Regions from separate parts of the Paenibacillus sp. J22P277 genome, predicted to be linked through region 3. Evidence: riboswitches for the same ligand, from Rfam matches in the RefSeq annotation. Region 3 holds a riboswitch; each other region holds the start of a gene.
The links. Region 3 has a riboswitch for cyclic di-AMP ahead of AC50YL_RS31880 (C40 family peptidase). Riboswitches for the same ligand answer to the same signal wherever they lie in the genome.

Region 1: it holds a riboswitch for cyclic di-AMP, as region 3 does, so the genes downstream of both, AC50YL_RS14460 (3D domain-containing protein) here and AC50YL_RS31880 (C40 family peptidase) in region 3, are expected to answer to the same signal.
Region 2: it holds a riboswitch for cyclic di-AMP, as region 3 does, so the genes downstream of both, AC50YL_RS07525 (histidine kinase) here and AC50YL_RS31880 (C40 family peptidase) in region 3, are expected to answer to the same signal.
Region 4: it holds a riboswitch for cyclic di-AMP, as region 3 does, so the genes downstream of both, AC50YL_RS04980 (hypothetical protein) here and AC50YL_RS31880 (C40 family peptidase) in region 3, are expected to answer to the same signal.

The regions. Positions count from the first base shown of each region.
Region 1 covers NZ_JBXENS010000004.1:241,652-248,998, forward strand. Annotated here, with positions in the region: gene AC50YL_RS14440 (methyl-accepting chemotaxis protein) at 1-1,049, shown strand, start outside; gene AC50YL_RS14445 (SGNH/GDSL hydrolase family protein) at 1,207-1,866, opposite strand; gene AC50YL_RS14450 (acetylxylan esterase) at 1,884-2,846, opposite strand; gene AC50YL_RS14455 (polysaccharide deacetylase family protein) at 2,986-3,861, shown strand; gene AC50YL_RS14460 (3D domain-containing protein) at 3,910-4,725, opposite strand; cyclic di-AMP (ydaO/yuaA leader) riboswitch at 4,830-5,029, opposite strand; gene AC50YL_RS14465 (ATP-binding protein) at 5,096-6,229, opposite strand; gene AC50YL_RS14470 (TetR/AcrR family transcriptional regulator) at 6,302-6,934, opposite strand; gene AC50YL_RS14475 (CAP domain-containing protein) at 7,045-7,347, opposite strand, start outside.
Region 2 covers NZ_JBXENS010000002.1:618,684-626,030, reverse strand. Annotated here, with positions in the region: gene AC50YL_RS07540 (fibronectin type III domain-containing protein) at 185-970, shown strand; gene AC50YL_RS07535 (class I SAM-dependent methyltransferase) at 1,199-1,948, shown strand; gene AC50YL_RS07530 (DUF445 domain-containing protein) at 2,150-3,409, shown strand; cyclic di-AMP (ydaO/yuaA leader) riboswitch at 3,639-3,834, shown strand; gene AC50YL_RS07525 (histidine kinase) at 4,013-6,355, shown strand; gene AC50YL_RS07520 (basic amino acid ABC transporter substrate-binding protein) at 6,751-7,347, shown strand, end outside.
Region 3 covers NZ_JBXENS010000010.1:184,295-191,641, reverse strand. Annotated here, with positions in the region: gene AC50YL_RS31890 (M1 family metallopeptidase) at 1-184, shown strand, start outside; gene AC50YL_RS31885 (hypothetical protein) at 219-1,037, shown strand; cyclic di-AMP (ydaO/yuaA leader) riboswitch at 1,361-1,521, shown strand; gene AC50YL_RS31880 (C40 family peptidase) at 1,526-2,026, shown strand; gene AC50YL_RS31875 (hypothetical protein) at 2,179-2,598, opposite strand; gene AC50YL_RS31870 (DEAD/DEAH box helicase) at 2,804-7,347, shown strand, end outside.
Region 4 covers NZ_JBXENS010000002.1:36,900-44,246, forward strand. Annotated here, with positions in the region: gene kdpA (potassium-transporting ATPase subunit KdpA) at 1-176, opposite strand, end outside; gene AC50YL_RS04970 (potassium-transporting ATPase subunit F) at 218-295, opposite strand; gene AC50YL_RS04975 (hypothetical protein) at 529-978, opposite strand; gene AC50YL_RS04980 (hypothetical protein) at 1,071-1,517, opposite strand; cyclic di-AMP (ydaO/yuaA leader) riboswitch at 1,631-1,801, opposite strand; gene AC50YL_RS04985 (NADH:flavin oxidoreductase) at 2,131-3,243, shown strand; gene AC50YL_RS04990 (hypothetical protein) at 3,508-3,708, opposite strand; gene AC50YL_RS04995 (phytanoyl-CoA dioxygenase family protein) at 3,804-4,679, opposite strand; gene AC50YL_RS05000 (AraC family transcriptional regulator) at 4,801-5,550, shown strand; gene AC50YL_RS05005 (galactose-binding domain-containing protein) at 5,710-7,347, opposite strand, start outside.

The DNA.
Region 1 (7,347 bases), on a different contig from region 3:
TGACTTCGATCGCGTTCGGCATCGCCAAGGGGGACTTCACGCAGAAGGTCGACGTATCCTCTACCGCGTCGCTCGGCGAGCTCGGCCACTCGTTCAACAGCATGGTGGACAAGCTGCGCGATATTTTAAAAGAAACCTCGACGATATCCAGAGTCGTGAACGATACGAGCCGAAACATCTTCGATAAGAACGTGGAGCTGAAACGGGTCATGGAGCAGGTCGCCGCTTCCGCGGGCGAGCTGGCTACGGGCGCCAACGAGATCTCCGAGGATGTCGGCGACATGGCCGATTCGATTCGCGAGATCGAGGAGAAGGTCAGCGCCTACGCCCATTCCACGCAAGAAATGAACGAACGCTCCGAACAGACGCTGAGCCTCGTGGCGCGCGGCCGCCAAGCGGTCGACAGCCAGTCGCTGGGCATGAACCGCAACGTGGAGGCGACCTTGAAGGTCGCGGCAACGATCGAAGACCTGGCGCGGAAAGCGCAGGGCATCTCCTCCATCACGCGGACGATCTCGGATTTGGCGGAGCAGACGAACCTGCTGTCGCTGAACGCCTCCATCGAGGCGGCCCGCGCGGGCGAGCACGGCCGGGGCTTCGCGGTCGTCGCCCAAGAAGTGCGCAAGCTTGCCGAGGAATCAACGTCCTCCACGAAGGAGGTATTCACGCTCGTGCGCGACATCGATGCCGGCGTGCAGCAGGCGATCCAGAACATCAAGGTCAACGAAGAAGTCGTCCAGCTGCAAATGCAAATGCTGCGCGACTCCGAGCATGTATTCACGGAGCTCGTCACGAGCGTCGAGTTCATCACCGCCCAAATCGCCCAGTTCTCCAGCGAAAGCGATGCGATGCTGGACAGCGCCCGCAAGATCTCCGGCGCCATCCAGAACATCTCCGCCATCACGCAGCAATCCGCGGCCGGCACGGAGCAGGTGTCCGCCTCGATGAACGAGCAGATCGGGTCCGTCCAGGCCGTCGTCTCCGAAACGGAGAAGATGCAGCAAATCGTCATGCAGCTGCAGCGTACGATGTCGATCTTCAAGATCTGATTCATGCCCGATGTCAAAAAAGCCGCCCCGGTTACCCGGGGCGGCTTTTACGTGCGTTTTATTTGGCCTGCCATGAAAACTACATATCGTCCGCCGCCAATCAATCGCGACGCAAGCCGTTGACGGAGGAGCGAATCTGCCTTACGCCGACATTCCCTTACAGTCCTTTGCCGTATTCGTAGCCGACCGCATGCAAGAAGGCGCGCGCGATCACCGCGTGGCCGATTTGATTCGGATGGACGCGATCCCATGCCAGCGTTCCGGCATACAAGTGCTCCAGCACGCGCCCGAATGCGGCCTGCGTGTCGACGAACAGCGTGCCGAATTTGTCCGCGACGCGCTTGACCGCCGCGCCGTACCGGTCCATCTGCGCCCGCATCAGGTCGTCCGCATTCGGCTCGATATAGAACGGCGTCATCAGGACGAGTCCCTTCAGCTGCGGCAGCGTCGCCGCGACGAGCGATTCCAGCGTGGCTTCGTATTCGTCCAAGTACACATGCGATTCCTTTATCGTCGGCGAGTCGAATTGGCGCCATACGTCATTCGTGCCGATCATGACGGACAACCAGTCCGGCTTCAAATCCACCACGTCGGTCTGCCAGCGGTTCTTCAGATCGCGAACGGTATTGCCGCTCGTCCCCATGTTCGTGACGCGGATGCCGCGCTCCGGATACGTCGAGGACAGCAGCGCATCGACGACGCCGACGTAGCCTTTGCCGATCGCGTCGAACAACCCTTCGCCTACGGGCCGCGCGCGGCTGCAATCCGTGATGGAATCGCCGATCATGACCAGTCTTTCATTATTTCCGATGAGCATCTTCGTTTGCCTCCCTTTTAATTGGACGCCAGGAAAAATTGAATCGTCTTGTCGGTAAAGCCCGGCAGCCCTTCATGTCCGAAATCCGGATAGATCTCCAGCCGCTTCGGCGCGGTGATTTTGTTGTACGCCGCGAACTGCGTGGACGGCGGACAGATCGTATCCATCAATCCGACGGCCATCATGACCTCGCCCTGAATCCGGTCCGCCAGATGCTGAATATCGATGTACCCGAGCTTGGTGAAGATCTCGTCCTCGCGCTTATGCTGCGGATCGAAATGGCGGAAAAACGTGCGCAATTCCGCATAGGCGTCCTTGGCCAGGTCCATCTCCCATACCCGGCGGTAATCGCTCAGGAACGGGAATACCGGCGCAAGCTTCTTGATTCTCGGCTCCAATGCGGCGCAGGCGATCGTCAGCGCGCCTCCTTGAGAGCCGCCCATGGCGTAGACGCGCTCGGCATCGACTTCCGGACTGTCGATCGCGATTCCTGCCAGCTGCGCGCAATCGAGGAAAACATGCCGAAACAGCAGCCCGTCCGGATCGCCGTCCAATCCGCGGACGATATGGCCGTTCAGCGTGGTCCCGGACACGCCGCCCGTGTCCTCGGAATAGCCGCCTTGTCCGCGGACGTCCAAGGAGAAGATCGAAAAGCCGAGCGAGACGATGCCGAGCTTGTCCGCCCACTCTCCCGCATTGCCGCTGTAGCCGTGGAATTGCACGACGGCGGGATGCGGCGCGTCAGAGCGGCGCGGCCGCGCGTACTTCGCGTGAATGCGCGCGCCTCTGACCCCCGTGAAAAACAAATCGAAACATTCCGCCGCAGGCGTCTGGAATTCACACGGCACGAGCTCGATCGCCGGGTCGACCGCGCGCATCTCGGACAGCGCCCTTTCCCAGTAAGCATCGAAATCGGCAGGCTTCGGGTTGATTCCTGAATACGTTTGCAATTGGTGAAGCGGCATATCGATGTTTGGCATCTTCAATCCCCTTTTCGCACGTAATTATTCCTTTTTATGTTACGTGCTCGGTCCACCGCTGTAAAGTGTTGATTCCGATTTTTCGGTGAATGCCCGGCGCGGCCAGCGGGCAAAATGACTTCATTAAGGAGGGAAGGCCATGCGGATGTTTAGCGGGGCGAGGAAAGCGCTGTTGCTGCTGGCGGCTTGGACGTTATTGACCGCCTCCTCCGATGAAGGACGGGAGTTCGGCGCCGTAACGTCGCATGCGGCCGCGGCGGAAAGCGGCGTCCATAAGCTTCAAGAGCCCTCCGATGAAACGGACGCCTTCTCCGGCGCCAAGCCCAAGAAACAGAGCCGAGCGAAATCGATGTCCTGGGTAACGCTGCAGAAGCGCTATCCCGGCGCCTTCGTCGTCTGGGGCTCTCGGCGGTACCGGAAAGTAGCGCTTACGTTCGACGACGTGCCGGACCCCAGATACACGCCCCAGGTGCTGGATACGCTGGCACGCTATAAAGTAAGGGCGACCTTCTTCGTCGTCGGCCAGCGGGCGGCCGCCAATCCCGCCCTCGTCCGGCGCATGAGCAGGGAAGGACATATCATCGGCAATCATTCGCTCAATCATCCCGTGTTCTCCCGGATCTCGCTGTATGCCATGCAGCAGCAAATCCTGCGCACGGATTGGATTCTGAGGCCGTTGGCAGGCTACAGCCCGAGGTTCGTCCGCCCGCCGTACGGGGAAATCACGCCGGCGCAGGTGGAATGGCTCCGGGGCGGAGGCTATACCGTCGTCAATTGGGACGTCGATTCCGAGGATTGGCGAAGCCTGGACAGCAACGCCATCCTGATCAACATCAAGCGAACGCTTCAGCCGGGCTCCATCATCCTGCAGCATGCCGGGGGAGGCGCAGGCCAGGATCTGTCCGGCACCGTCGCCGCGCTGCCGCGGCTTATCAAGCTGCTGCGAAGCAAAGGATACACGATCGTCACGCTGCCCGAGCTGCTCGGCCGTCCGGCCAATCGCAAAGGGGAATAGAATGAACGAAACGGCAGTCCCGAGGGACTGCCGTTTGCCGTATGACGCCTATTTATCAAGTACGAAGACCTTGACGGATTGAAAGCCGAAATTGCTTGCTTGCTCCTGCGATTGCGGAACGAAAATATCGATTCGGTTCCCGTTGATGGCGCTGCCTTGGTCGGACGCGACCGCCATCATGCCTCCTGACGGGAGACCGTTATGATCGTAGCCTGTAATATACAATTTGCTTCCCATCGGAATGACGTCCGGATCGACCGCGATCGTTCCGAGCTTCAGCGGATTCCCGAAGTAGTCGACCGCTCCCCAGCCGTTCTCGGAGGCTGCAGCCGTATACGCGCTTGCTTTTGCCTGAACGACGTCCTTGTAGACATACGACTTGCCATTCACCGTAACGCGATCAGCCTGCGGCTTTTGAACGGTCGCTTTTCTCGTCTTGGAAGTCGTCGCCGTCTTTTTCGGAGCGGCTTTCTTCGCCGGGGCGACTTTTTTCGCCGGAGCGACTTTCTTTGCCGATGCAACCTTTTTCGCTGCCGCTTTCGGAGCTTCTGCCGTTTTTTTGGCTGCCGGCTTCACGGCTTGTTTATCGGCCGCGAGCTTCGTCGCTTTCACCGGCGCCATCGATTTGGCCGTTGCGGCCGCCGGAATAACCAGCATCAAGCCTTCGTAAATGTTTCCCGCGTCGACGAAAGGATTCGCCTGCTGAAGCAGATCGACGCTGACGCCGAATTGGCTCGAAATCTTCCAGAACGTGTCGTCGTCCTTCGCCTTGTACTTGGCCTCCGCATGGGCCGCCGCGCTTTGGGCGAGAATGACCAGGCTGAGCGCTGCTGCTACAACGCTCTTCTTCCAGTGGATATTCATGTTGTCGATTTCCTCCTTAGTTTACGGCCATATGCCTGAAAAGCGGGCATAGGACGTCATCGCGAGAGCGACAGATCCGCTTAAACGGAAGCGGAACGATGATGTCGTCATCGCATGCGGCCTGCGAGGTTAGTTGTCGGATTCGGGTCGAGGAGTTCGACCCTACGCACGTAAACGCGCGATTCACCCCAGCGCCAAGGCGCGGTGAACCCGTCATGTGATGTCCATCAGATGACGGGAACGGAGCAATATGACTTGCTCCAAAAGATCCCCCGTACGAGTAACGTTTCGGCTCGCGTAATAGAATAACACAATTCGAACGGACAATCCTACCGGTAAATCCGCCCATCGGACGAACCGCGGCATCGTTTCAATCGATTTTGGGCAAATGCACCGTCACTGTCGTCCCTATGCCGGGGCGGCTGGAAATGTCGATTTTGCCGCCATGGCCTTCGATGATACGGTAGCACACCATGAGTCCGAGCCCGGTTCCGCTGTCCTTGGTCGTGAAGAACGGACCTCCGAGCAGCGGCAGCTGCTCTTCGGGAATGCCGACCCCTTGATCGGCGATCGAGACGGCAATCCCGTTGCCTGCGGATTTCAAATCCACGACCACCGTCCCGCCTTGAGGCATCGCTTCGATGGCGTTTTTGAGCACGTTGACGAACACCTGCTTGAGCTGGTTCTCCTCGCAGAGCAGCGACGCGGAATCCGTGTCGTAATACGCGGTCAGCTGCACGTTGTTCATGATCGCCTGCGTCTCGAGCAGCGTGAGCACGCTCTGGATCGTCTTGATCAGATCATGCTTGCGGAACTGATTCGCCTGCGGCTTCGCGAGCGCCATGAACTCCTGCACGATGGAGTTGATCCGGTCCAGCTCTACGAGCATGATGTCGAAATAATCGTGGTAGCTGTCGATCCGCGTCTTGAGAAACTTGGAAAAACCGATGAGCGAAGTCAGCGGGTTGCGGATTTCGTGCGCGATGCCCGCGGCCATCTGCCCCACTACCGACAACTTCTCCGACTGAATCATCGCCTCTTCGTCCTTCTTGCGGTCGCGGATGTCGCGAAATACGCTCTGCACGACCGTGCCTTTGCCCGGATAATCGCGGATGCGGGTGCTCGAAACCTCGACGTCGATCACTTCGCCCGTGGCGCTGACCAGCTTCGATTCGGCAAAATCGTTGGGCTCGTCCGTTTCGAAGACTTGCATAAGCCGTTCCTTCGCGGTTTCTCTTACATCGGGATGGAGGTAGTGAAGAAAGGGCTTCGACAGCAGCTCCGCTTCCGTCAATCCGAGAATGCGCAAGCCTGCCTGATTCGAAAAAATAACCATTTCGCCGTCGTGGACGAAAATGGGTTCGGGCAAATATTTGATCAGCCGCTGATAGCTCGTGGCATCCGGATGAAGCCCGCGTTCCGCGTTCCCGCCCGGCTTCAGCGCCAGCTTTCGTTTCAATGCCGAAGCAAGCACGCGATTGCAATAAACGGCTTTGCGCCTCATATCCCAACCTCCGCAACGATTATCCTAACGAATTCGCTCCCGCTAAGCTAATCCCTTCGGCATTAGAAACAATTAATATTGGGCCTTCATGCCAGCGATCAAGATCTCGATGCCTTCGCCGAAAATCGGAAGAACGCGCGCGATCAGCTCTTCGGTCGGCCCCGTATGCCCCCCGTACGTGCTGACGAAGCCTTCCATGTAATAAAAAAGCACCCGCGCGCGGTTCATAAGCTTCTCTCCGTCGTCGGCCGGATCGAGAGGAAGGGTCAAACGCAGGGAATCCCGCATGTGCGCGAACAAGCGGTTGCGGATGACGTTGATCTCCAGCGCCGGAGCGGGGTCGTCGACCCGCACGGAACCGGACATGAACAAGACCGTATGTAAACTGCCGCTGCTCAGGCTGAAGACGACGTAACGGCTGCAGATGCTCTTGAGACGTTCGAGCGGCGTGCTGTCCATCTTCGCCATCTCCGCGAGAAAATCGTTCTCCAGTTCCAGCAGCGAAGGAATGGCGATATGCTGCAGCAGCTCTTCCTTGTTCTTGAAATACAAATAGATCGCCGTATGCGAGCAGCCGGCCCGCTTGGCGATTTCGCGCATCGTCACGTGCGGGTAGCCCTTCTCGGCGAACAATTCGGCCGCGGACTGCCGGATCGCCGCTTTCATGTCCTCGGTCATTTGTTTTCTTCTTGTTGTCGTCGTCATCGGTTTGGACCCCTTTATTTTTTGATAACCATTGGTTATATATTAAACGGGGACCGCCCAAATGTAAAGAAAGCGGCTCCAGGGAGCCGCTTTCCGCGTCGTAACGCCTATTAATTCGTAAATTCCTGTACCCACTCGCCGTTGTAGTAAGCGACGCCGATTTTGCCGTAGTGCGTGTTCAGGATATTCGCTTTATGTCCCGCGCTGTTCATCCAAGCGGTCATGACTTCTTGAGGCGTACGCTGTCCTTTGGCGATATTCTCGCCCGCGTAGGAATAAGCGACGCCGTAGGCACGCATCATATCGAATGGCGAGCCGTAAGTCGGCGAATTATGGTCGAAGTAGTTGTTGGCATACATGTCCTTGGCTTTGTCCATGGCGACCTTCGTCAGCAGGGAGTCGGATTTCAACGC
Region 2 (7,347 bases), on a different contig from region 3:
CACATTTTATTTGTGGTGTTCTTCCTATGCGGGTTGCCTATTTTCAACGGCGTTCTTTCGCATGCAATTTGTTCTGGTGCGTTTCTGTTAACATCGCACGAACACCGCCTTGCTAGAATGAGTTTGCTAGGTTGACTACTCATCGGCGGGGTGCGAGATGTTTCGGTATAAGTGGAGGAATGGCGTGGCGTTGGCGGTTGGGTTGCTGGTTTTGACGCAGGCGTGGGAGTCTGGGCCGAGCGCGGAAGCCGAGGGCGGTTCGGATGCTGCGGTCAATCCGGTCTCCGCGAAAGCGGGCAGCGGCGGCAATGAGGCGCCGACCGGCTTGGCGTTGACGTTCAACGGGGATCCCCATACGTCCCAGAGCTTCGCGTGGTACACGGATTCCGGCGTGACGGGCACGAAGTTGGAGGTCGTTCCTACCGCGCTGGTTCCCGGCGGCGCGTGGCCGGCGGAGGGCGCGATCTCGTTCGCGGGCAGCGCGATGCCGATCAACGTCTACCAGTCCTCGAAGGATAAGAGCGCGGGCAAGCTGACGGACTACGCCTCCCATAAGGTCACCGCCGACGGCCTTCAGCCGGGCGTGAAGTACAGCTACCGGGCCGGCGACGGTCAAGCCGGGCATTGGAGCGAGGTCGGCACGTTCACGACGGAGCAGGCGGATAACGACGCGTTTACGTTCCTGTATACGACGGATCCGCAAGGAACGACAGCGAGCCAATACGGCACGTGGAATCATACGCTGCAGGCGGCGGTCAAGCAGTTTCCGCTGGCGCGCTTCATTACGATCACGGGCGACCTGGTCGATAACGGCGACCTCGAGGAGCAATGGCTGTGGATGCTGAACCAGCCGCGGGAAATGCTGACGCGAAAGCCCGTCGTCCCGGCCGTTACTTCGAACAGGCGTGCCGCGGTATTGGCGGGCAACGCGTTTGCGAGTGCCATTAGATCACGGACCTCCACTTCATGATTGCTTATCCGAAACGGAAGCGGAGCTCGCGCATAGTCTTGAAATAACTGGAAAATCGGACTACACTCGGATTATCCGATCCGAAGGAGCGATGCAGTATGAGCACAGCCGTGTACGTGCGTCCGTCAGCGGGGTTCAAACCAATCTGAACGGCGGAAGCAGCCGCATGCAGGCGAAGCCTTAATGTTGAAGCGTGCTTCCGCGTTCCTAATCATGGAGGTCATACGAGTGAAGCATGAAAGTCGTAATCAGTGGGAAGTCTTTTTCGACGCGCACGCGCCGCATTACCTGGAAAATGGATTCACGAAGAATACGATCGCGGAAGCGGATTTTTTGATGCGGGAGTTGAACCTCCCGGCAGGCGGCGCGATACTGGACGTCGGCTGCGGCACGGGCCGGCATTCGGTCGAGCTGGCGAAGCGCGGGTTCAAAGTGACGGGCGTCGATCTGTCGGCGGGCATGCTGGCGGAAGCCCGTAAGGCATCCGAGGAGGCCAACGCGGACGTCGAATGGATTCGCTCCGACGCGGCGCGATTCACGGCATCCAAAGCGTACGACGCCGTCATCTGCCTGTGCGAGGGCGCGTTCGGCTTGGTCGGCAGGGACGAGGATCCGGAGGCGCACGACAACGCCATTCTCCACAATATCGCCGCCGCGCTGAAGCCGGATGGGCGATTCGTGCTCACGACGCTCAACGCCTACGCCAAGCTCCGCAGCCTCACGCAAGCGGACGTGGATTCCGGCAGGTTCGATCCGTTGACCATGCTGGAGCAGTATACGGAGGAACTGGAGCTTCCGGAGGGCAAGAGGCGCGTGGAGATCAAGGAACGCCGCTATTTCCCGTTTGAATTGAGGGGCATGTTCGAGCGGGCCGGGCTGGACGTCGCGCACGTCTGGGGCGGCACCGCGGGCCATTGGAAGCGCGAGGCGGTTCGGCTCGACGAAACCGAAGTGATGATCGTCGCCGCGAAACGTTAAGCGGGTTTGCCGGCGCAACGGCCATCTTCGGGCGGTGCGGTCGTTCGACGGTGAGATGCAGTCCGTTTTCCTTGGGGATTCTTCCCGGGGGACGGGCTGCTTTTTTGTCGGGGCCAGGTTCTGTCCCGAGAACGGACGGAATCTTTGCAACGGGTTCGCCCAAAGTGGTATGGTGTAAGGAGCAAGCATAGGAGGAAAACGATGGCGAACGAATCGAAGAAAAACAAACAATTTGCCAATATATCGCTCGGCGTGATGGCGGCGGGCTTCGCGGCGACCATTCCGTTTCGTGCCGGGGGACTCGGGCTGCTGCATGCCGGCTTCGAAGCCGGCGTCATCGGCGGACTCGCGGACTGGTTTGCCGTGACGGCGCTGTTCCGCCACCCGCTCGGCATTCCGATCCCGCACACGGCGCTGCTGCCCCGGAACCGGAAGAAAATGTCCGAGGGCATCGTGCGCGTGCTGGAGGACCGGCTGCTGGCGAAGGACAGCATGCTCGAGAAGTTGAGGCAGTTCGAGCTGGCGGAGCAGCTGCTGCCCGTCATCCGCGGCGCGCTGCATTCGGCGGTGCACAGCGAGCGCCTGCCGCAGCTCTTGGAAGGCGTTATCCGCAGCGTGGATGCCGATCGCATCGTTCCGCTGCTCTCGGACGAGATCGGCGCGGCCGTGCGCCGCATCGACCTGGAGGCGGCGCTTCGCGGCTTCCTGCGCAAAGCCGAGGAGGACGGCACGGACGAGCGCATGCTGGATCTGCTGCTGGAGCGGGCGGAGTCCTGGATCGCGACCGAAGGGATGCGCCGCGAGCTCGGCAGCGCGGTCATGACGCTGATCAAAGGACTGAACCTCGGCGGCTTGATGTCGTTCGCGGTCAATGCCTTCATCGGCTATTTGGAAGAGGACAAGCTTGGGACCATGCTGCAATCCTTCGTGCTCTCGAAGATCCACGAGCTGAAGCTCGAGGGCACGGAGCGCCGTTTGATCGTCATGAGCAAGCTGCGCGAGGCGCTGGATATCCTGATTACGAAGCTGGCGGAATCCGGACAGCTGGACGCCATGCGCGACGAGCTGCTTGAAGCCTTCGATATCGAGGGCGAACTGCATAAGCTGTTCGAGAGCCTGCGGGAGAAAGGCGTCGCTTTCCTGCATGACGAGGATTTTGCCGAGAAGACGTGGACGTTCGTGGACGGACTCCTGAACCGGATCGAGGCGAACGAAGGACTTGTCGACGAAGCCGAGCATTGGCTCAAAGGCCAAGCCGCGGCGCTGATCGAGCGCAACCATGCCCGGATCGGCTCCTTCGTGCGGGAGAATCTGGACCGGCTCGACAACGACCAGCTGGTCGAATTGATCGAGGACAAGGTCGGGCAGGACTTGCAATGGATCCGCGTCAACGGCGCGCTTTGCGGGTTTCTGATCGGCCTCCTGCTGCGGGGCATCGAGATGGCGACCGGGAACGTTTGAGGCCGGGGATTGCGAACTTTGTCAGTGAACGGGCGGATGATTAAACCATTCGCCTTACGCCCCAAATACGAAAAACGCTCATTTAGTGAGGTAGCGGGAGATTGCTGGCGCTCGCCGCCTTTGTAAGCGCTATATCCATGCTGGTTGCCTGCTCAAGGGAGCGGATTGCGTACGGGTTTCCTTTACAAAAAGCATGTGCTGGCGTAACATGAGTCATGCTTAAACTACGTAATTGACAACGCTGAATTTCCGAATTGGAAAACGGGGGAACCATTGGCATGTCAAGCCATCGAAGGCGTCAGATCGAGGCTTGCCATCAGGGGTGAATCCCGGGCGGGGCAGCTTAAGGCCGCCGCGTTCCGGGTAGGGCAGCTCTCATGTCCGAATCCGACAGCTAACCTCGTAAGCGACCCGAGAGAGGCGACGATTGTGCGTGCGAATAGACACTTCTTATATCATGTGCCTAGAAGCCGCGAGAGGCGTTCCTCTAAGTTAGAGGCCGTTTTTCGTTGGCTTCTTTTTTGATGTCCGTTTTCGCGCCCTCGCATAAGTTTCAAGCAATTCGCAAATCTATAGGTATAGGCATGAAAGGGGTATAACGTTATGGCCGGCTACCGGCGACAAACTCCGGAGGAACTGCTATTATCCATCTCCAAAATCCATCGCGGCCGTCTGAAAATTTACATCGGCGCCGTCAGCGGATCCGGCAAAACCTACCACATGCTGCGCGAGGGCCAGGCGCTCAAGCAGCAGGGAATCGAGGTGGTCGTCTGCGCCGTCTCGACGATGCGGCGGCCGGAAACCGTGGAACAGCTGGCGGATCTCGAGCGCATTCCGAGCATCCATTGGCTGAAAGGCGACGTGGAGAAGAAGGATTTGAATTTGGATGCGATCATCGAGCGCAATCCGGAGGTGCTGCTGGTAGACTCGCTGGCGCATGAGAACCGACCTGGCGCCAAGTTTCCGACGCGGCGCGAGGATATTCGCTTTCTGCTCGGCCGCGGAATCAGCGTGATCACGACGGTCAATGTCTACGAGCTGGAAGGCGTGACGGAGCAGGCGCAGAAGCTGACCGGCATCTCGCCGGAATGCACGGTGCCGACCGATCTGTTGGAGCTGGCGGATGAAGTGCGGTTGATCGACGTGTCGCCGGAGACGATCCTGAACCGGCTGAGCGAGGGGCGGCTGAACAATGTCAAGGATCCGGAGCTGCTCAAACGCGGCAATGTCGGCAAGCTGCGCGAGCTGACGCTGCGCCTCATGGCGGAGGGCGTGAACGAATCGCTGGAGAAGTACCGCGAGGAGCAGGGCTTCATCGGGCCTTCCGGCGCGTCCGAGCGCATCTTGGTCGCCGCGCAGTACCATATCAACGGATCGATCTATATACGGCGCGGGCAGCAGATCGCCAAGCGGCTGGGCGGAGACCTGCAGGTCGTGGTCTTCAACGACGCCACCCAAGAGCCGACCAAGGAGCGGGAGGCGTTCAAGAAGTCGATCCTGAAGCTGGTCGAGAAGGTCGGGGCGGGCTTCCGCGAGATCGCCGTTTCCGGCCGGAAGCAGGTTCCGCGGGCGATGATCCGCTACGCCATGCTGATCAACGCGACCCGGATCGTCATGGGTCATTCCAAGCAGACCCGCTCGGAGGAGCTGATGCACGGCTCGATCGCGCACAGCCTGCTGAAGCAGACGCGCAACATCGACGTGTTCTTCATGGCGGATCGCGCGGAGCATGACGGCGAACGGGTGCTGCCGGCGAAGCGTTCCGTTTCGAAGCCGCCGTCGGAACCGTACCGCAGGCTGAGCACGCAGGAAGTCGAGAAGAAAATCGAGCGCATTCGCCGCGGGACGTTCAAGGTGTACGTCGGCGCCGCTCCCGGGGCCGGCAAGACCTACATGATGCTGCGCGAAGGCAACGCGCTGCTCCGCAAGGACATCGACGTCGTGATCGGCTGCGTGGACACGCACGGACGGGCCGACACGGAAGCGCAAATCGGCGGGCTGACGACGATTCCGCGGATCCGGATCGAGTCGAACGGTAAAACGGACGAAGAGATGGATGTCTCCGCGATTATCGCCCGCAACCCCGAGGTCGTCTTGATCGACGAGCTGGCGCACGAGAACGCGCAGGGCAGCCGAAACAAGCACCGGTACGAGGACATACGGCAGATTCTGGATGCGGGCATCTCCGTCATTTCCACGATGAACGTGCAGCATCTGGAGAGCCTGAAGGACGCCGTCGAGCAGATTACCTGCACGACCGTGACCGAGACGGTGCCCGATCAATTCCTGCGCCTCGCGGACGAAATGGAGCTCGTCGACGTTGCGCCGAGCGCGCTGCAGCAGCGCCTGCGCGACGGATTGATCTACAAGGACGAGGACGTGGAAGGCGAGCTGGCCGGCTTCTTCAAGACGGGCAACCTCATCGCGCTGCGCGAGCTGGCGCTGCGGGAGATCGCGGACGACGTGGACGAACGGCTGGAGTCGTGGGAACGCAACGGCTCGCTGCGCGGCACGTGGCATCGGCATGAATCCATCTTCGTTGCGGTGACGACGAGCAAGAACGCCGAACGGCTGATTCGTCGCGGTTTCCGTATCGCGTACCGCTTGAAAGCCGACTGGCATGTGCACTACGTGCGCACCGAAGGCGACCGTTCGGAAGCCTGCAACAAGCGGATCGAGGAAATCAAGGCGCTGGTCGACCGGCTTGGCGGCGATTTCGAGGCGGAGAGCGGCGTGTCGGCGAGCAAGATTCCGGACGCCCTCCTGGCGAAGGCCAACGAGCTCAAGAGCACGCAGATGATCCTAGGCCAGTCGGGCCGCGGGTTCTGGAGCAAGCTGAAGACCAAACCGGTCATCGATACGATTTTGCGCGAAGGCCGCCATATGGACGTGTTGGTCGTGGCGGATTTCAATCCCAACATGGCGCTTGGGGAAGAGGAAGAGTAGCTTTCCAGGGATCCATAAGAGGAAGAGTTGCATTCCGAAAGGGCACCGCCAGGCAATACGTTCCGGAGTTTTTGGCAGGATGCGGATATAGCGCGAATATGCCGTAAGACGCAGCTGATGCGATTGCAGCTATTTTCGCCTTCCTATGTTTTGACGTCCTTTGCGAGGGGTACTTCTTTATGAAGTGCCCTTTTTCGTTTCGATTCATCTCATGCGGAACCCGATTCGTAATCTATGGATTCACGCTTGATTGATGAGAACATTTGGCTGGGAAAACGTCATCCGTATGGCATTTGTGTAATATTTCCTAACACTATTCATAAAAATAAATTGAAACAACTCCCCAATCTTGATAGAATCGTATCAGATTACGACATTTACGAGGGGGAACAAGAATGAACAAACGATATACGTTAGGTATATTAACGCTAATTGCTGCCATCACCTTGAGCGGATGCGGCGCCAAGAAAGCGAACGACACCGAAGGCGCGGCGAACGGCGGCAACAACGGCGCGGCGAACAGCGGCAACGAGAGCAATGCAAGCAGCGGAAGCGGCGCCGACGAGACGACGTACCTGTTTGCCAGCGATGGCAGTTACGCGCCGATGGAATACATGGACAAGGATGTTCTGAAAGGCTTCGATATCGATTTTCTCGACGCGATCATGAAGGAAGCCGGCCTCAAGTACGAAGTGCGCAACGTCGCATGGGACGCGATGCTGGAGAGCGTGAAGCAGGGCAAAGAATACCAAGCGGGCATCTCCAGCATCTCGATCACCGACGAACGGAAGCAGACGTACGATTTCTCCATGCCGTACTTCGAATCGACGAACGTCATCATGGTGAAGGAAGACAGCGACATCAAGAGCGCGTCGGATCTGAAAGGCAAGAAGGTCGCCGTGCAGGGCGGCACGACGGCCGACATCCTGATGACGAAAATCATGGGCGAAGGCAACACGGATCTGAAGAAGTTCGACAGCAATGCCGTCGCG
Region 3 (7,347 bases):
ATACAAAATCGTTCACGGCTCCAAGCTGCTCTGGGCCGCGGTCGACCCGCAGAACGACAACGTGCTGGACAACAAGCACATCAACAATTTCCTGAAAGCCGACCTGGCCGAGAAAACCCGTACGCGCTGGAGCGTCGGCCTGACGAAGCTGGCCGAGACGATCTTCTCCTCGCTCGCCTGGTAACGCCCGCCGTATGAATAAAGGAGGTGATTTGCGGATGAGAACGCATATCAAGCAAGGCTGGCGGCTGACGTCGAAGCATTTGTACATCATCATCCTGCTGTTTCTGTACGAACTGATCTGGGGCTTCTTCCTCTACCGGACCATCGAGAACATCGCGGTCCCGCTGCTCAAGCGGTTCCCCGACGCCTACGCGGCCAACAGCGGCGCGATCTCGCTCTTCTTGACCGAATCGCAGTTTCAGCTCATGAAGACCGACCTGATCCGGCCTTACGCCCTGCTGTTCTGCGGACTGCTGGCCGGCCGGATGCTCGTCACGCCGTTCCTGAACGCCGGCCTGTTCCACTCCCTGCATCACGTGTCCGAGGAGAAAGGCACGAAATTCCTAAGCGGTATCCGCAAAGCCTGGAAACCGGTCGCCCTGCTCTACCTGCTCGAGACGGCGCTCACGCTCGCGCCCGCCTGCTGGCTCCTGCCGAAGGCGCTCAAGCTGCTGCTCTCGAGCGGCACCCTGACGGAATTCGCGAAGCAAGCCGGGCCGTGGGCGGGCGGCTGGCTCCTGTGGGCGGTCCTGCTGCACCTGCTCTTCCTCGCGATGCAGTTCGGCGCCGTGACCGGCAGCGGCTCCATGCGGGCGCTCTGGAGCGGGATCGCCAACTTTCTCCCTTTCGCCGGGGTGTCGCTCGCGATGTGGGGCATCGGCGCCGTGCTCAGCATGACGATCGCCTCCGTGTCGATGCTGTGGGCCGGCCTGCTCGCGCTCGTCCTGCACCAAGGCTACCAGCTGCTGCGAACGATCATGAAGGTGTGGACGGTAGCCGCCCAGTACGACGCCTGGCAGTCGAAGCAATCCTAGCTGCATGTCTTCGCGCCCTTGCCTGCACATGAGATAGAGACGAAAGACCCGTCAATTCATTCGAAAAGCATAGGACTTAAGTTTCGCCCCATCGACCCGCGATGGGGCTTTTTGGCATATGCACGCGGCTGCGGGGCAGACAAGCTTTGCGGGATAAATCCGATTTTCCGACAACGGCCAAAAAACGCCGTTCCCACCCGGAAAACGGCGCCGCTATACGAAAATGAGAGGCAAAAAGTTTCACTCTAATAATTTTAATTTGTGAACAAAACGTGAACTCGGAAGGAGAAGCGACAAAATGATCGAATAACTTTCCCTGAGAAATGAAAATTTTGCCGAATTCCCATCTTGGGAAACGGGGGAACCATTCTGGGTGAATTGATCCCGACAGCCGTTCGTGCGCATATGCGGCTGCCAGAGGCGATCATAGGGGACCTTCAACCGAACCCCACAGCTAACCTCGTAGGCACTGGAAGGAGTTTCCCGTTTTGAAGAAGTTCTCTGCTCTGGTGATCGGACTTGCGATGCTCTTCATCTTTCAGGCCGGCAGCGTGTTCGCCGACTCGAAAATGGACGGCGTCATCAAAGATCTGATCGGAACACCTTATGTTTACACCGGCACGACCACGAAAGGGTTCGACTGCTCCGGATTCACGATGTACGTGTTCAAGAAACTCGGCGTCGACATTCCGCACGCATCCCGTTCGCAGGCTGGGCTGGGCAAGAAAATCGCCAAGGGCGATCTGATCCCTGGGGATCTCGTATTCTTCAATACGACGGGAAATGGCATCTCGCATGTAGGCATCTATGTTGGCGACGGCAAGTTTGCGCACGCTTCTTCCAGCAAAGGCGTCACGATCAGCGGACTTAGCGAGTCCTATTACGCGAAGCGCTATGTAACGGCTCGCCGCGTAATGAGCCCGCAGACGTTCGAGAAATATGCCGACGATCCATCCGACGAACCAGGCGACAACGATTCCGACGAATAATTCGGGCAACATGCATGAATAATGCCGGTCCGGTCAGGGGTGCGACCCTGCCCTTCGGGATTGCGGACAAAGCCGTCGCTGCTTCTCCTTCGGGACAAGCAGCCGCGGCTTTGTTTGTTTATATCAGGTGCACGGGCATGCCGCCTGCCGATTCAGGCGCGCTCGTACCGGACCCACCAGAAGGTCGGTCCGACCTGGACGTTCAGCGCTTTGGCATGCGGCGTGAACAGATCGCGCAGCTGCGCGGGCGTCTCGCATCCTTCGCCGCGGCGGTCGGCCAGCACGACGGTCGCGCCCGATTCGAGCCGCTCGTGCCAGAGCCGCAGAAACGCCCGCCGCTCCTCCCCGGAGAGCTCGCCGAGACAGAAGCAGGCCAAGCCCGCCTGGAACTTCTCCTCCACCGCGTTCAGCTCGGCCTGCTTGACCGCCACCGACACCGGCGTCGTGAGCCGCGGCGTGCGCGGCCCCGCGACGCGAAGCACGCGCTTGCCGGCCAGCGTGTCTTCCACCTCGTATTCCAGCCGCCTCCATTCCGCGAAGCGCTTCTCCAAGCTGTCCCGCCATTTCGCCATCCTCCCGATACCTCCCGCTGCCCGTACGCCGACGCTGTTGTCGTAAAACTATATGTATGCGCGCAAGCTTGCTTATTGAACCGCCTTTTTGGCTCCGCTGGGCTCGTCCGACGTCTGAAAAGGAATGGTTTGACGCATGATGAATACTAGAATGATAGACTGTACGTAAAACGATCTTCTACTGAGATGAAGGAGCTGCTGCCGCATGTCCTCGACTCCCTCCGCGCTTGCGGAGTTCCATCCGACGCTGGCCGGGTGGTTCCGCCAAACGTTCGGCGAACCCACGCCCGTGCAGCATGACGCCTGGGCGTCCATCGCCGCCGGCAACCATACGCTCATCGCCGCGCCGACCGGTTCCGGCAAGACGCTCGCGGCGCTGCTGCCCTGCCTCAGCCGCCTCGCGCTGGCCAAAACGCTGGCCATGGCGCAGGGAACGGGCTGGAAGCCCGGCGTGCGCATAGTCTACATTACCCCGCTCAAGGCGCTTAATAACGACATTCAGCATCATTTGGTCGGATTTCTCGAAGAAATCGAAGCCTACGGCCGCGAGGCCGCGAACGAAGCCTGGCCGGGCCTCCGTACCGCGGTGCGCACCGGAGACACGCCGCCGGGCGAGCGGGCGCGCATGGCGGTCCGGCCGCCCGACGTGCTGGTCACGACGCCGGAATCGCTGTACCTGCTGCTGACATCGGACAAGGGCCGCCATATGCTGCAAACCGCGGAGGCGGTCATCGTGGACGAGATCCATAGCCTTGCCGGCGACAAGCGCGGGGCGCATCTGTCGCTCTCGCTGGAACGGCTTGCGGCGCTCTCCGAGCAGGCCGTGCAGCGCATCGGCGTATCGGCGACGCAGAAGCCGCTTTCGCGGGTCGCCCGATTTCTGGGCGGCTGGGCGCCGGCCGGTACGGGCGGCATGGACGCGGCCCTGAATAGCGACGGCGGCATGAACGGGGACGCCCATCCGCTCGGTTATTCGCCGCGGGCGGTCGTCATCGTGGAAAGCGCCATGATCAAATCGATCCAGGTCCGCGTGACGATGCCGGACCTGAGCCGGCCCGCGCGCACGCGCGAAGGCGTCTGGCAGCCGATCGTCGAGCGGCTCATGGCGCTCATGGCAGGCGCGCGCTCCGTGCTGCTCTTCGTGAACAGCCGCCGGCTGTGCGAACGGCTCGTGCTGCGGCTCAACGAGCAGGCCGGGCACGAGCTGGCGCGCGCCCACCACGGCAGCCTGGCGCGCGAGCGGCGGCTCGAGGTCGAGCGCATGCTGAAGGCGGGCGAGCTGCGCTGCCTCGTCGCGACCTCGTCGCTCGAGCTCGGCATCGACGTCGGCCACGTCGACCTCGTCATTCAGGTCGACTCGCCCAAGGCCGCCGCCGCGGGCATTCAGCGCATCGGCCGCGCCGGCCATGCCGTGGGCGACGTCAGCCGCGGCTATATCGTCGCGCGCCAGCGCGGCGAGCTGCCGGAAGCGGCCGTGCTGTGCCGCAGCATCGCGCGGCGGGAGATCGAAGCGATCACGCTGCCGCACGAGCCTTTGGACGTGCTGTCGCAGCAAATGGTGTCCATGACGGCCGCCGCGGATATGACCGTGGACGCGCTGCACGGGCTTATCGCGCGGAGCGAGTGCTACCGGGGCTTTCCGCGCGAACGGCTGGAGGCTGCGCTGAAGGTGCTGTCCGGCTTCTATCCTTTCGCCCGTCCGCTGATCGACTGGGACCGGGAGACGGATACGCTGCGCAAGCGCGCCAACACGGCGATGGCGTCCGTGACCGGCGCGGGCACGATTCCGTCCAGCTCCGCCTACCCCGTCCACCACGCCGACAGCCGCGTCCATCTGGGCGAGCTGGATGAGGAATACATCGCGGAAAGCCGCGTCGGCGACGTCTTCCAGCTGGGCACGAGCTCGTGGATGATCAGCCGGATCGAGAACGACCGCGTGTACGTGCAGGAAGCGCCCAACCGCTTCAGCGAGATTCCGTTCTGGCGCGCGGAGACGGGCAGCCGCAGCGTGGAGGTGGGCGTGCGGCTGGGCGGTTTTCTCGCGCAGCTGGCCGATCGCCTCCGGCTGGACGCCTCTTCACCGGGCGACGAAGCATCGGACAAGACGCTCGAGGATGCGGCGATCGCCTGGCTGGACGACGAATACGGGCTCGACCATTATTCGGCTTCGGAGCTGATCGACCTCGTGCGGGCGCAGCACCGGGCGCTCGGGCTGCCGACCGATCGGCGGATCATCGTCGAGCATTACCGCGATCTGATGAACCAGACGCGCATTATCATCCATAACCCGTTCGGACGGCGCGTCAACCGCACGTGGCTGCTGGCGATCCAGCGGCAGTTCCAGCGCATGCTGCCCTATTCGATGTACGGCAACGCCAAGGATAACGGCATCGAGCTCGTCGTGCCGGATTGGGATGCGTCCTGGCTGCAAACGCTGTGGCAGATCACGGCTGCGAGCGCGGAATCGCTGCTGACGGAGGCGATCACGGGGTCGCCCCTGCTTGCCGTCTCGTTCCGCCGGATCGCGGAGACGTCCCTGCTGCTCTCGCGCAGCTTCACGCGCACGCCGATGTGGCAGAAGCGGCTGCGCAGCGAAGAGCTGCTGAAGCAGGCGCTGCCGTACGCGGAGCATTTTCCGTATCTGCAGGAGGCGATGCGGGAGTGCCTGCACGAGTACCTGGACACGGACGGACTCAAAACGCTGCTGCAGGCGATTGCCGCCGGCGATATCGACGTGCGCGTCAAGGAGACGCAGGCGCCTTCGCCGTTCGCCGTGCAATTCATCGCGGATTATGCCAATACGATGCTGTACGAGGGCGACGGGCTGAGCGAAGCGACGCAGCTGCAGCTGCTCGGCGTCAGCAAGACGCTGGCCGGGCAGCTGTTCGGCGAAGAGGCCGTGCGGCGGGCCGTCGATCCCGCCATCGCCCGCGAGGAAGAAGCGCGGCTGGAAGCGGGTCCGCTCGTGCCCGCGAGCGCGGAGGAGCTGTTCGCGCTGCTGAAGCGCCGCGGGGATTCGTCCGGCACGGAGCTCGCCGCCGCGGCCGGCAAGGACGCGGACGCCTGGCTGACGGCGCTCGCCGCGGCCGGACGCGTAATGGAGCTCGACTTCGGCGATGGGCGGACGCGCTGGATCTGCGCGGAGGAACGCGAACTGTACGCGGCATTCCCGGGCGGCGAAGCCGCCATCGCGTTCGTCGCCGGCCGGTTCGCGGATAACCGGCTGTCCTTCACCGAGGAGGAGCTCCGGGAGCGGTACCCGCGGCTGACCGCTGCCGATGCCGCGCATATCGCGGACGTGCTGCTTGCGCTCGACCGAACGGAGCTTGCGCCGTTCGCCGAAGAGACGGAGCGGATCTGGACGAGCCGCGGCGTCGCCAGACGGCTCGTCCGGCTCACGCTCGAGCAGGCGCGCAAGCAGGCGGAAGCCATCGATCCCGTGGACTGGCTGGCGCATATGTCGCGGCTCCAGCATGTCCTCTCGGGCACGCAGCTGAGCGGCATCGACGGGCTGCGCCTGGTCATCGAACGGCTGCAAGGCTTCTTCCTGCCCGCCTCGCACTGGGAATCGCTGATCTTCCCGGCGCGCGTGACGGGCTATCGCAAGGAGGATCTGGATCTGCTCTGCGCCTCCGGCGAGGTCATTTGGCTCGGGCGCAAGGGCGAGACCGAGAAAGAAGGCCGGGTCGCCTTCTTCCTCGCGGACGCGAAGCCGCTCTATGCGCCGGTCTTGCGGGCGGCCGCCCAAGCCGCGGCCGCGGCGCCGTCCAAGCATCCGGAGCTGCTCGGCCTGCTGCGGGCGGGCGGCGCGAGCTTCCTCACCAAGCTGAGCCGCGAGTACGGCAAGGTGCCGTCCGATCTGCTCGCCGACCTGCTCGACCTCGTATGGGAGGGCGCCGTCTCCAACGACCAGTTCGCGCCGCTGCGCCTGCAGCTCGCGACCAGAGGCAGGCAGCTCGCCCGCACGGGCTCCGGCCTCGGGCGCTGGTATTGGACGGGCTCGCTGGCCGAAGCCGAGGACGCCGCGCCGCCGGCCGGCGGGCTGCCGAATCGAGCTGCCCCGATCCGCTCGGAAATTGAGGGAGCGACCATGGGCCAAGACGCTTCCGCCGACCATAGCGGCACGGCCGACCGCGAGCTCGGCGCGGAGGCCCTTCGCGCCGTGAGCTCCGACCTGTCCGAATCGGCGCTGCACTGGACGCAGCATCTGCTGGACAGCTTCGGCATCGTATCCCGGGAGCTCGCGCAGCAGCTGTCGCCGTTCGGCTGGGACGAGCTGTTCCCCGTGCTGAAGCAGCTGGAGCAATGGGGCGCCGTGACGCGCGGCCTGCTCGTGGAGGGCGTCGGCACGCTGCAGTTCGCGCGGCGCGAAGGCCTCGAAGCCGTGCGGCATTCCGTGCCCGGCGGCGACGCCGTCACGGTGCTGGCCGCGACGGACCCGGCCAACCCGTTCGGCCTCGCGGCCGACTGGCCCGCCGCGCGCGGGTCCGGCTTCTCGCGCAAAAGCGGCAGCTTCCTCGTGCTCCGGCACGGCAAATGGCGCTTCTGGCTGGAGAACAACGGCCGCCATATCGTCGATCTGGCGACGGCGTCGGAACCTGCAGCCGAGGTCCCGGACGCGGAGCTTCCCGCCATGCTCGCGGAAATCTTCCGCACGCTGCTGCGCCAGCAGAAGCTGAGCAAGATCAAGATCGATCGGTGGAACGGCATCCCGGTCCTGGAATCCCCCGCGGCCGAAGCGCTGCTGAA
Region 4 (7,347 bases), on a different contig from region 3:
CCCATCGATTCCCCTTCCTTTACGCCCATGATCCGGTAAAGCAAACGCTCGACCGGGCCGAATACCCGGTCGAGGCCCGTTTTTTCCTGCGAAAAAACTTTGACGAGATATGTGCCCGCCGGCTTCACCAACAGCATGATGATGACCAGCGTAATGGCAACTTGTACGAATCCCATAGCCATAGCAATGTTTCCTCCTCGTTATTGAAGCAGCTTACTCAAAACTTTTCCGGCTTCACCAATACGAAACCGAGATAGATCATCAGGCAGATGGCGATAATCCCCATTACGACCATGTCGCTTCCTCCTTTGTAGTGGATCCGGCCTCGTTGGCCCGATCCGTTCAGCTAACGCAACTGCTTGGGGAGATCGGCCTCACGCTTTCTCGCATAATTTCTTGAAGCCCCAGAACAATCCGTACAGGACCGCAGCCAAGAGGACCATCGTAAAATCGTTAACCATCCGAGCACCCTCCTCACGAGCCTTTCTGTAGTTAGTCATAACATTTTCCAATCGAAGCAATCTTATGCTAATCCAGCAGAAACGAAATGCTGCCGGTGTTGGAATGCACGATGTGGGTGGCGCCGAGGCTCTTATAGATCAACCGGCCGTGCGTCCGCCCCGTGATGACGTATACCGGCTGATCCGTCCATTTGCGAATCATGCGCAGGTACCGGCAGCACAGCGACAGGCTGCTTTCGAACAAGAACACCTTGCCGACCGGATGATCCGGCATCTCCCACGTATCCGGATCGATCGTATTCACGAGCAGGATGGACGCGATGCCGAGCTTGGACAGCTGCTGCCGCTCCGCGACGCTGTTCGTGATCGCCGTAAACGGCACGCCTTTGACGAGCAGCTGCTTCATGAAATGCTCGCCGGATTTCGTCATGGCCGCGACGACGATCGTTGCCGAATTTGAATTGATTTCCCGTATGTCCACGTCCGCTCCACGCTCCCCTCTTCCGTACTCCGTCATCTTAATCCCATTCCCCATAAAATCGGGGTAAAGAGATCGCCCCCAGGGTGTAAAAAAAATATAAAAACGGCCATGTCGCCGCGGTTCTCCGCCTAGAAAATGACATATGCCTCCGCGTGCTCGAAGCAAAAGGAATGGTCGTGCAGGCTGTCGGACAACGATCGGCCCACCGGCGCCCCGATGCCGCCGGCCAGCTCGCGCAGCGCCGCTTCCGCCGCCAACGACCGGACGTCGCCCCAAGCCTCGTGCTTGATCCGGGCTTCCAGCAGGCCTTCGCTGAGCGTATGGTGCTTGAACCCCTGGAACGCGCAGGCCCATTTGATAAAATCGCCCTTCAAGGCGCATTCCCGGAAGACGCCGATGCCGAGCTCGCCGGAGCCCGTGCCGAGCATCAGGATGCCGCACCAATCCCCGTTTCCGCAGTCCGGCAACAGCAGACGCGCCGTCTCGCGATCGAACCGGAAGCATTCGATGCGCTCGATTTTCACCATATCCATGCGTTCTCTTTGAAGCGAAGCCCTTGTCTGTACGGCGTGCATGCTCATTCACTCCTTCGTGGGATAAAAAAAAGAAGCCGGGAAGAAGAGATGTCTCCACTCCCGGCTTCATGGACAGCGCAAAGAAAAAGGCTGCTTCGCGCGCTTTGGCCTAAGTCGTCTCTCTGGTTCGCTTGCGAGGTTAGCTGTCGGATTCGGGCTAGAGAGTGCCCTACCCGGACAAGCGTTGCTTGTCCGCGATTCACCCCGGGAAGACGCGCCGCCACGCGGCGCCGGCTTCCATTGGTTCCCCCGCTCCCTATAAAGGGATTCAGCGATTATGGGTTGAACGATGATTGCTTGTGATGCTTCTAATCGTAGTCCCGGCGGCGAAAATTGTAAAAAGCCGCAGAAACCCGCATGACGAAATTCTTGTCGGTCAGCGGCAATGAAAGCGCGCACAAAGAATGGTATCGGCGGCATGCCTGCAAATTGCTTTCGTTTTCGGGTGTATCTCCGTTCGCGAGCCCTCCGTCTCGATAAGGTCCGGCGGATATAAAAGCCGACTATTTCTATTGAAATGAACGACTTAAAGGTTTAAAGTTAACCTATAATTTCCCAATGCCCTTATGCCCCAGTCCCTTGATTCCGCATTTTTTCCCGAGGAGGAATTTGGATGAGCACTACTTCTGCGCAAGCCCTGTTCGCCCCCTTCCGTTCCGAAAAGCTCTCGCTCGATAACCGGATCGTCATGGCGCCGATGACGCGCGGCTTCTCTCCCGGCGGCGTGCCGGGCGAAGACGTGGCCGCCTATTACCGGAGGCGCGCCGAGAACGGCGTCGGCCTCATCGTGACGGAGGGGACGCTGATCGATCATCCCGCGGCCGGCGCGAGCCCGAGTTTGCCCCATTTCTACGGGGAGGCTGCCTTGAACGGCTGGGCCGGCGTCGTCGGCGCGGTCCACGAAGCCGGCGGCAAGATCGCTTCCCAGCTCTGGCATGTCGGCATGACCCGCAAGCCGGGAACCGGGTCGAACCCGGACGCGCCTTCCGTCGGTCCGTCGGGACTGAACCTCGCCGGCGAGCAAGCGGGCGAGCCGCTTACCGAGAACGAGATCGCCGGCCTGATCGCGGCCTACGCGCAAGCCGCAGCCGATTCCAAACGGCTCGGCTTCGACGCCATCGAGCTGCACGGCGCCCACGGCTACCTGATCGACCAATTCTTCTGGGGCGTCACGAATATCCGGACGGACCGGTACGGCGGGGACTTGGTGTCCCGGACCCGGTTCGCCGCCGAAGTCATCGCGGCCTGCCGGCGCGCCGTCGGCCCGGACTATCCGATCGTGCTGCGGTACTCCCAGTGGAAGGACGGCGCCTACGAGGCGAAGCTCGCGGAAACCCCCGCCGAGCTGGACCGCTTCCTGCGGCCGCTCGTCGACGCGGGGGTCGATCTGTTCCACTGCTCGACCCGCCGGTTCTGGGAGCCCGCCTTCGAGGACGGCGTCGACCTGAACCTGGCCGGCTGGACGAAGAAGCTGACGGGCAAGCCGACGATCACGGTCGGCTCCGTCGGGCTCGATCTGGAATTCACGCGCCTCTTCCGGGAAGGGATGGGCGCCGGAACGGCCAGCCTCGACGGTTTGCTGGAACGGCTCGATCGCGGCGAATTCGACCTGGTCGCCGTCGGCCGGGCGCTCTTGAGCGATCCCGCCTGGGCGCTCAAGATCAAGCAAGGAAGGCCGGACGAATTGCAGCCGTTCGCGCCGCAAGCGCTCGGAACGCTGTACTGACGCCTAGGCGCTGTCACAAAAAAAAGATTCGCAGACAACGGAAAATCCCGATAGGCAAACGAAGGACCTCCATTTCCGCCGCAAAGCGGAAATGGAGGTCCTTTTCTTGCGATAAATCCGTACTAAGCGGAGCTCGAAAGATCGCAAAAACGAGTTCGGGCAGCCCATGGAAGGGTGAGCCTGCTCGCGCGAGGCGATCGCCGCCTCAGCTAATGCAACGATTAGGAAGGCTCGGCTTGCAGCGTCGTGAACTTGTCCAGCAGCTCACCGGCCGTGGCGGCGATATGCTCGAACGCCGCCGTCGAGCTCCTTGACGCTTTGCGAGTGATGCGCCATGTCGCCTTTGATCCGGTCGATGTCCGCGCCGATTGCCTTCAGCCGGTTCTGCATCAGGCCGAGCTGCGTGCGGATATCTTGGGAGGAGTCGCGACTCTGCACCGCCATGCGCCGGATCTCGGTCGCCACGACCGAGAAGCCCCTGGCCCGGCGGGTGCAGGCGAAGCTGCGGCAGTCTCCGCGGAAACCCGCGATTCGCTCCGCATGCGGCTGCCGCACGCGGATCAAAGCGGGTCTCGGAACTGCTCCGCGTTATGCGCCGCCGCGAATCCGCCCGCCTGGTTCCAGGCCGAGCCGTACGGGTGGGCGCCTCCTCCCCGGAACGGCAGCGCCACGACGCCGGCGTCGCAACGGACGATGCCCTTGCGGCTGCCGTTGATCAGCAGGCCGGTGTCGTCGAACAGCGTATCGGCCAGCTGATACGCGTCCCCCGCGCGGTACGAGAACACGATGCCCCGGCGCGGCCTGCCGGACGCGTTGGCCGCCGAGCCGTGCAGCGTCAGCGCATGATGAATGCTGATGCCGCCCGTCTTCGGCATAATGTAGGCGATGTCGTCAGGATTCGCCGGTTCCTCCCAGTAACGGGTCTCCTGGCAGGCTGCAACGAAGCGTCCGTCCTTCATGTGATTCAGAGGGCCGAGCCGGTGGCTCCCCTTCACCATCTGCATGCAGCCGTTCTCCGGCGTCGCATCGTCCAGCATGACCATGACGGACAACAGATCGGTATTGGTGTGGGGATAGAAGACGTAATCCTGATGCCACGCGAACGCGCCGACGCCCTTCGTCGGCGGCTTCGTCGCCAGCTTGGAATGCTGCAGCTCGATATCGTCGCCGAGCAGGGCGCGCAGCTTGCCCACGATCGCCGGATGCTTCGCCAGCTTCAGAAATGCCGGATGCAGGGACGTAATGCCGAGCGCGTGCACCGTCATCGTCTCGTACTCCTTCTGCGTGCGCAGCGCCGTGATCGGGTCCGCTTCGCACGCTAGCCGCAGCTCTTCGACTTCCGCCTCGCGCAATATCCCGTCGAACACCAGGAAGCCGTCCTCCCGGTACCGCGTGATTTCTTGTTCCGTCAGCCCTGTCTCGTTTCCGTTCGCCATCGTCGATCACTCCCGTGAATGATTGGTCGTCTCTCTCCTCCATCATACGGGTGACAAGAGCCCCCGAGCTATAATAGACTGGGGATAAACTATCAGGATTCGGGGAAAGGTCGTGGCGGGCGTGAACGGACAACTGGATTTTTTCTTCTACAAATCCCATGAAGCGGGCAGCTACGTCGATTATCACAAGCATAGCTGCTACGAGCTCGTCTACTACGTATCGGGGACCGGGACGATGAACCTGAACGGCGGGACGCTGGCCTACGGACCCGGCACGATCACGCTGACCCGGCCGAATTACATGCACGACGAGCGGCATGACGAAGCGACGGAGGTCGTCTTCTTCGGCTTTCGCTACGACGATTTCCCGGTGCAGCTGCCGAACGGCCTTATCCGCGATACGGACGAGCGGTCGATTCTGGCGCTCATGCTGACGATGAAGGAAGAGCTGCTCGCGCAGAAAGCCCATTACGCGCAGCGGGCGAATCTGTTGCTGAACGAGATCATCCTGCTGCTCGGCCGGCAGGCGGAAGCGCCGCAGGGCGACGAGCAGCGTCCCGAGCGGCTGTTCTACGCGCGGCGCTACATGGACGAGAACTATACGCAGCCGCTGCAGCTTCGCACGCTGGCGGAGCTGTCGGGCTACGGCGAGGATCATTTTCGCCATCTGTTCAAGGTCCAGACCGGATTGTCGCCGGGGCAATACCTGCTGCGCAAGCGGCTGGAAGCGGCCAAAGGGCTGCTGCTGAATACGACGCTGACGATCAGCGCGATCGGGCTCGAGTGCGGCTTCTCGACGACCTCGCAGTTCATCGAGCTGTTCCGCAGGGAGCTCGGCGACACGCCGTTGCGCTACCGGAAGACGCGCTGACGCCAAGCCGCTGCGTTGCCGGAAGTCGGCCTGACCCACGCCGGACGCCTCTCTGCTTCATCAACCGCAGAGCGAGTGCCGACTGCCGACTGCCGCCGCCCGCAAAAAAAGACGGCAGGATCGCTCCCGCCGTCTTCCATCCTCATGCGCATGCAACCGTTACTCGCTCGAATAAACCGAGAAAATCAAATCCCGCTTGCCGTCATTCTCGGTCGCCCACGTCTTGCCGCCGTCGAGCGACAGCTTCTCGTATCCGTCCGCGTACGGATCGTTGTCGCTGTAGGCGAAGCCGTAGTTGTTGTCCGTCGATTCCGTGTCCGCCGATTTCGGCGATTTGAGAATCAGGCCGTATTTCTTCGTCGTATCCAGGTTCTTCAGGCGCGGATAGATCGAGTACGGACTCACGCTTCCCGGGATGTTATACGCCGGCAGCGAGGCCGAGAAGATCTTGTCCTGCGGGTTGTCGTTCGCGTCCAGCGTGACGAGGTCGAAATAATAGGCGTCCGCCGGCACCGCGCTCACGTAGCTCTCGTAGATGTACACGTCCAGCTTCGGCAGATCGCTCTTCGTCAGCTTGAATACCTGCATCCGCTGCACGCCTGCGCGGATATCGGAGTAGTTCGCGTACTCCCCGTTGCTGTCGTCCTGCACGATGCTCGGTCCGCCGCCGCCTTTGATGTTATACGCTTCGATCTCCTTGATCGACGGAATGAAATAGTTCGTCTTCATGAACAGCCGGATCTTGGACGTCGTGACCGTCTTGAAATCGATCGTCTTGTCATCCCCGACCGTAAAGCCCTTCGTGATGTCGACGTAACGCGAGCCGTCCCAATACTGCAGCGCGTAATTGGCGATTTGGAAATAGTCGCCCTTGTATTCCTTCACCACGATTTGATTGACGGCCGTCGGTTTCCCGAAATCGATCTCCGCCCATTCGTCGTTCTGATGCTTGTCGGCGGCGCTCCATCTCGTGGACAGCTTGCCGTCCGTCAGCATCGCGCCCTCGTAGCCGGGATCGCCCCATGTGGACGATACGTTGACCGGTTTGCCGAGCGCGAGATTGACCGGCGCGTCGCCATTGCCGTTGCCCGGGCCGCCGTTCGTCACCTTGATGATCGCCGTGCCGCTCGGCGGTAGCGTATACGTGAACTGCCCCTTCGCCTTGCCGAGCCCTTGCCCCGAATAAATCTCCGCCAGCGCGTAATTCGCGCTGCCGTTCAAGCCGAGATCGGCCAGCTTGACGGTGATCGTCGCTTCGTTCTTGGCGTCCCAATTGGACAGGCCGACGTACGTCTCGCCATGCTTGCCCGTCGTATAGGCGACCGACGGAGAATGCTCGCCTTTGTGATAGAAGTTCGTCATGCTGACCGGCTTGGCCGCCCGGCCGTTCGCGGCGATGTCCAGCAGCTCCTTGTTCTGGAGGAGGCTCATGCGGTCCTCGGTCAGGAACGGGATGTTGTCGCCGATCAGCCAATGCCCGCCGCCCATCGCGACCGTCGTCGCCAGCAGCTTGCCTTCGCTCTGGCTGTATTTATACCAGAAGCCTTGGGCGAAATTCTCCGGCATGATCATGTCGGGATCGTTGTAGTCGTACAGCGTGCCGTTCGTCCACCAGGACGCCAGGTCGTTGAACGCTTGGCGCTCGATGCCGGAGTACCCGTCCACGCCGAGCGAGGTATCGCAAGCCGCCCGTCTGCCGTGGGCGAATGCCGCCGGAAGCAGCGGCGCGATCGATTCGTTGATATAGATCGGCCGGCCCGCCGCCAGCACCGTGTCGCGAATGATGCCCATGCCGAT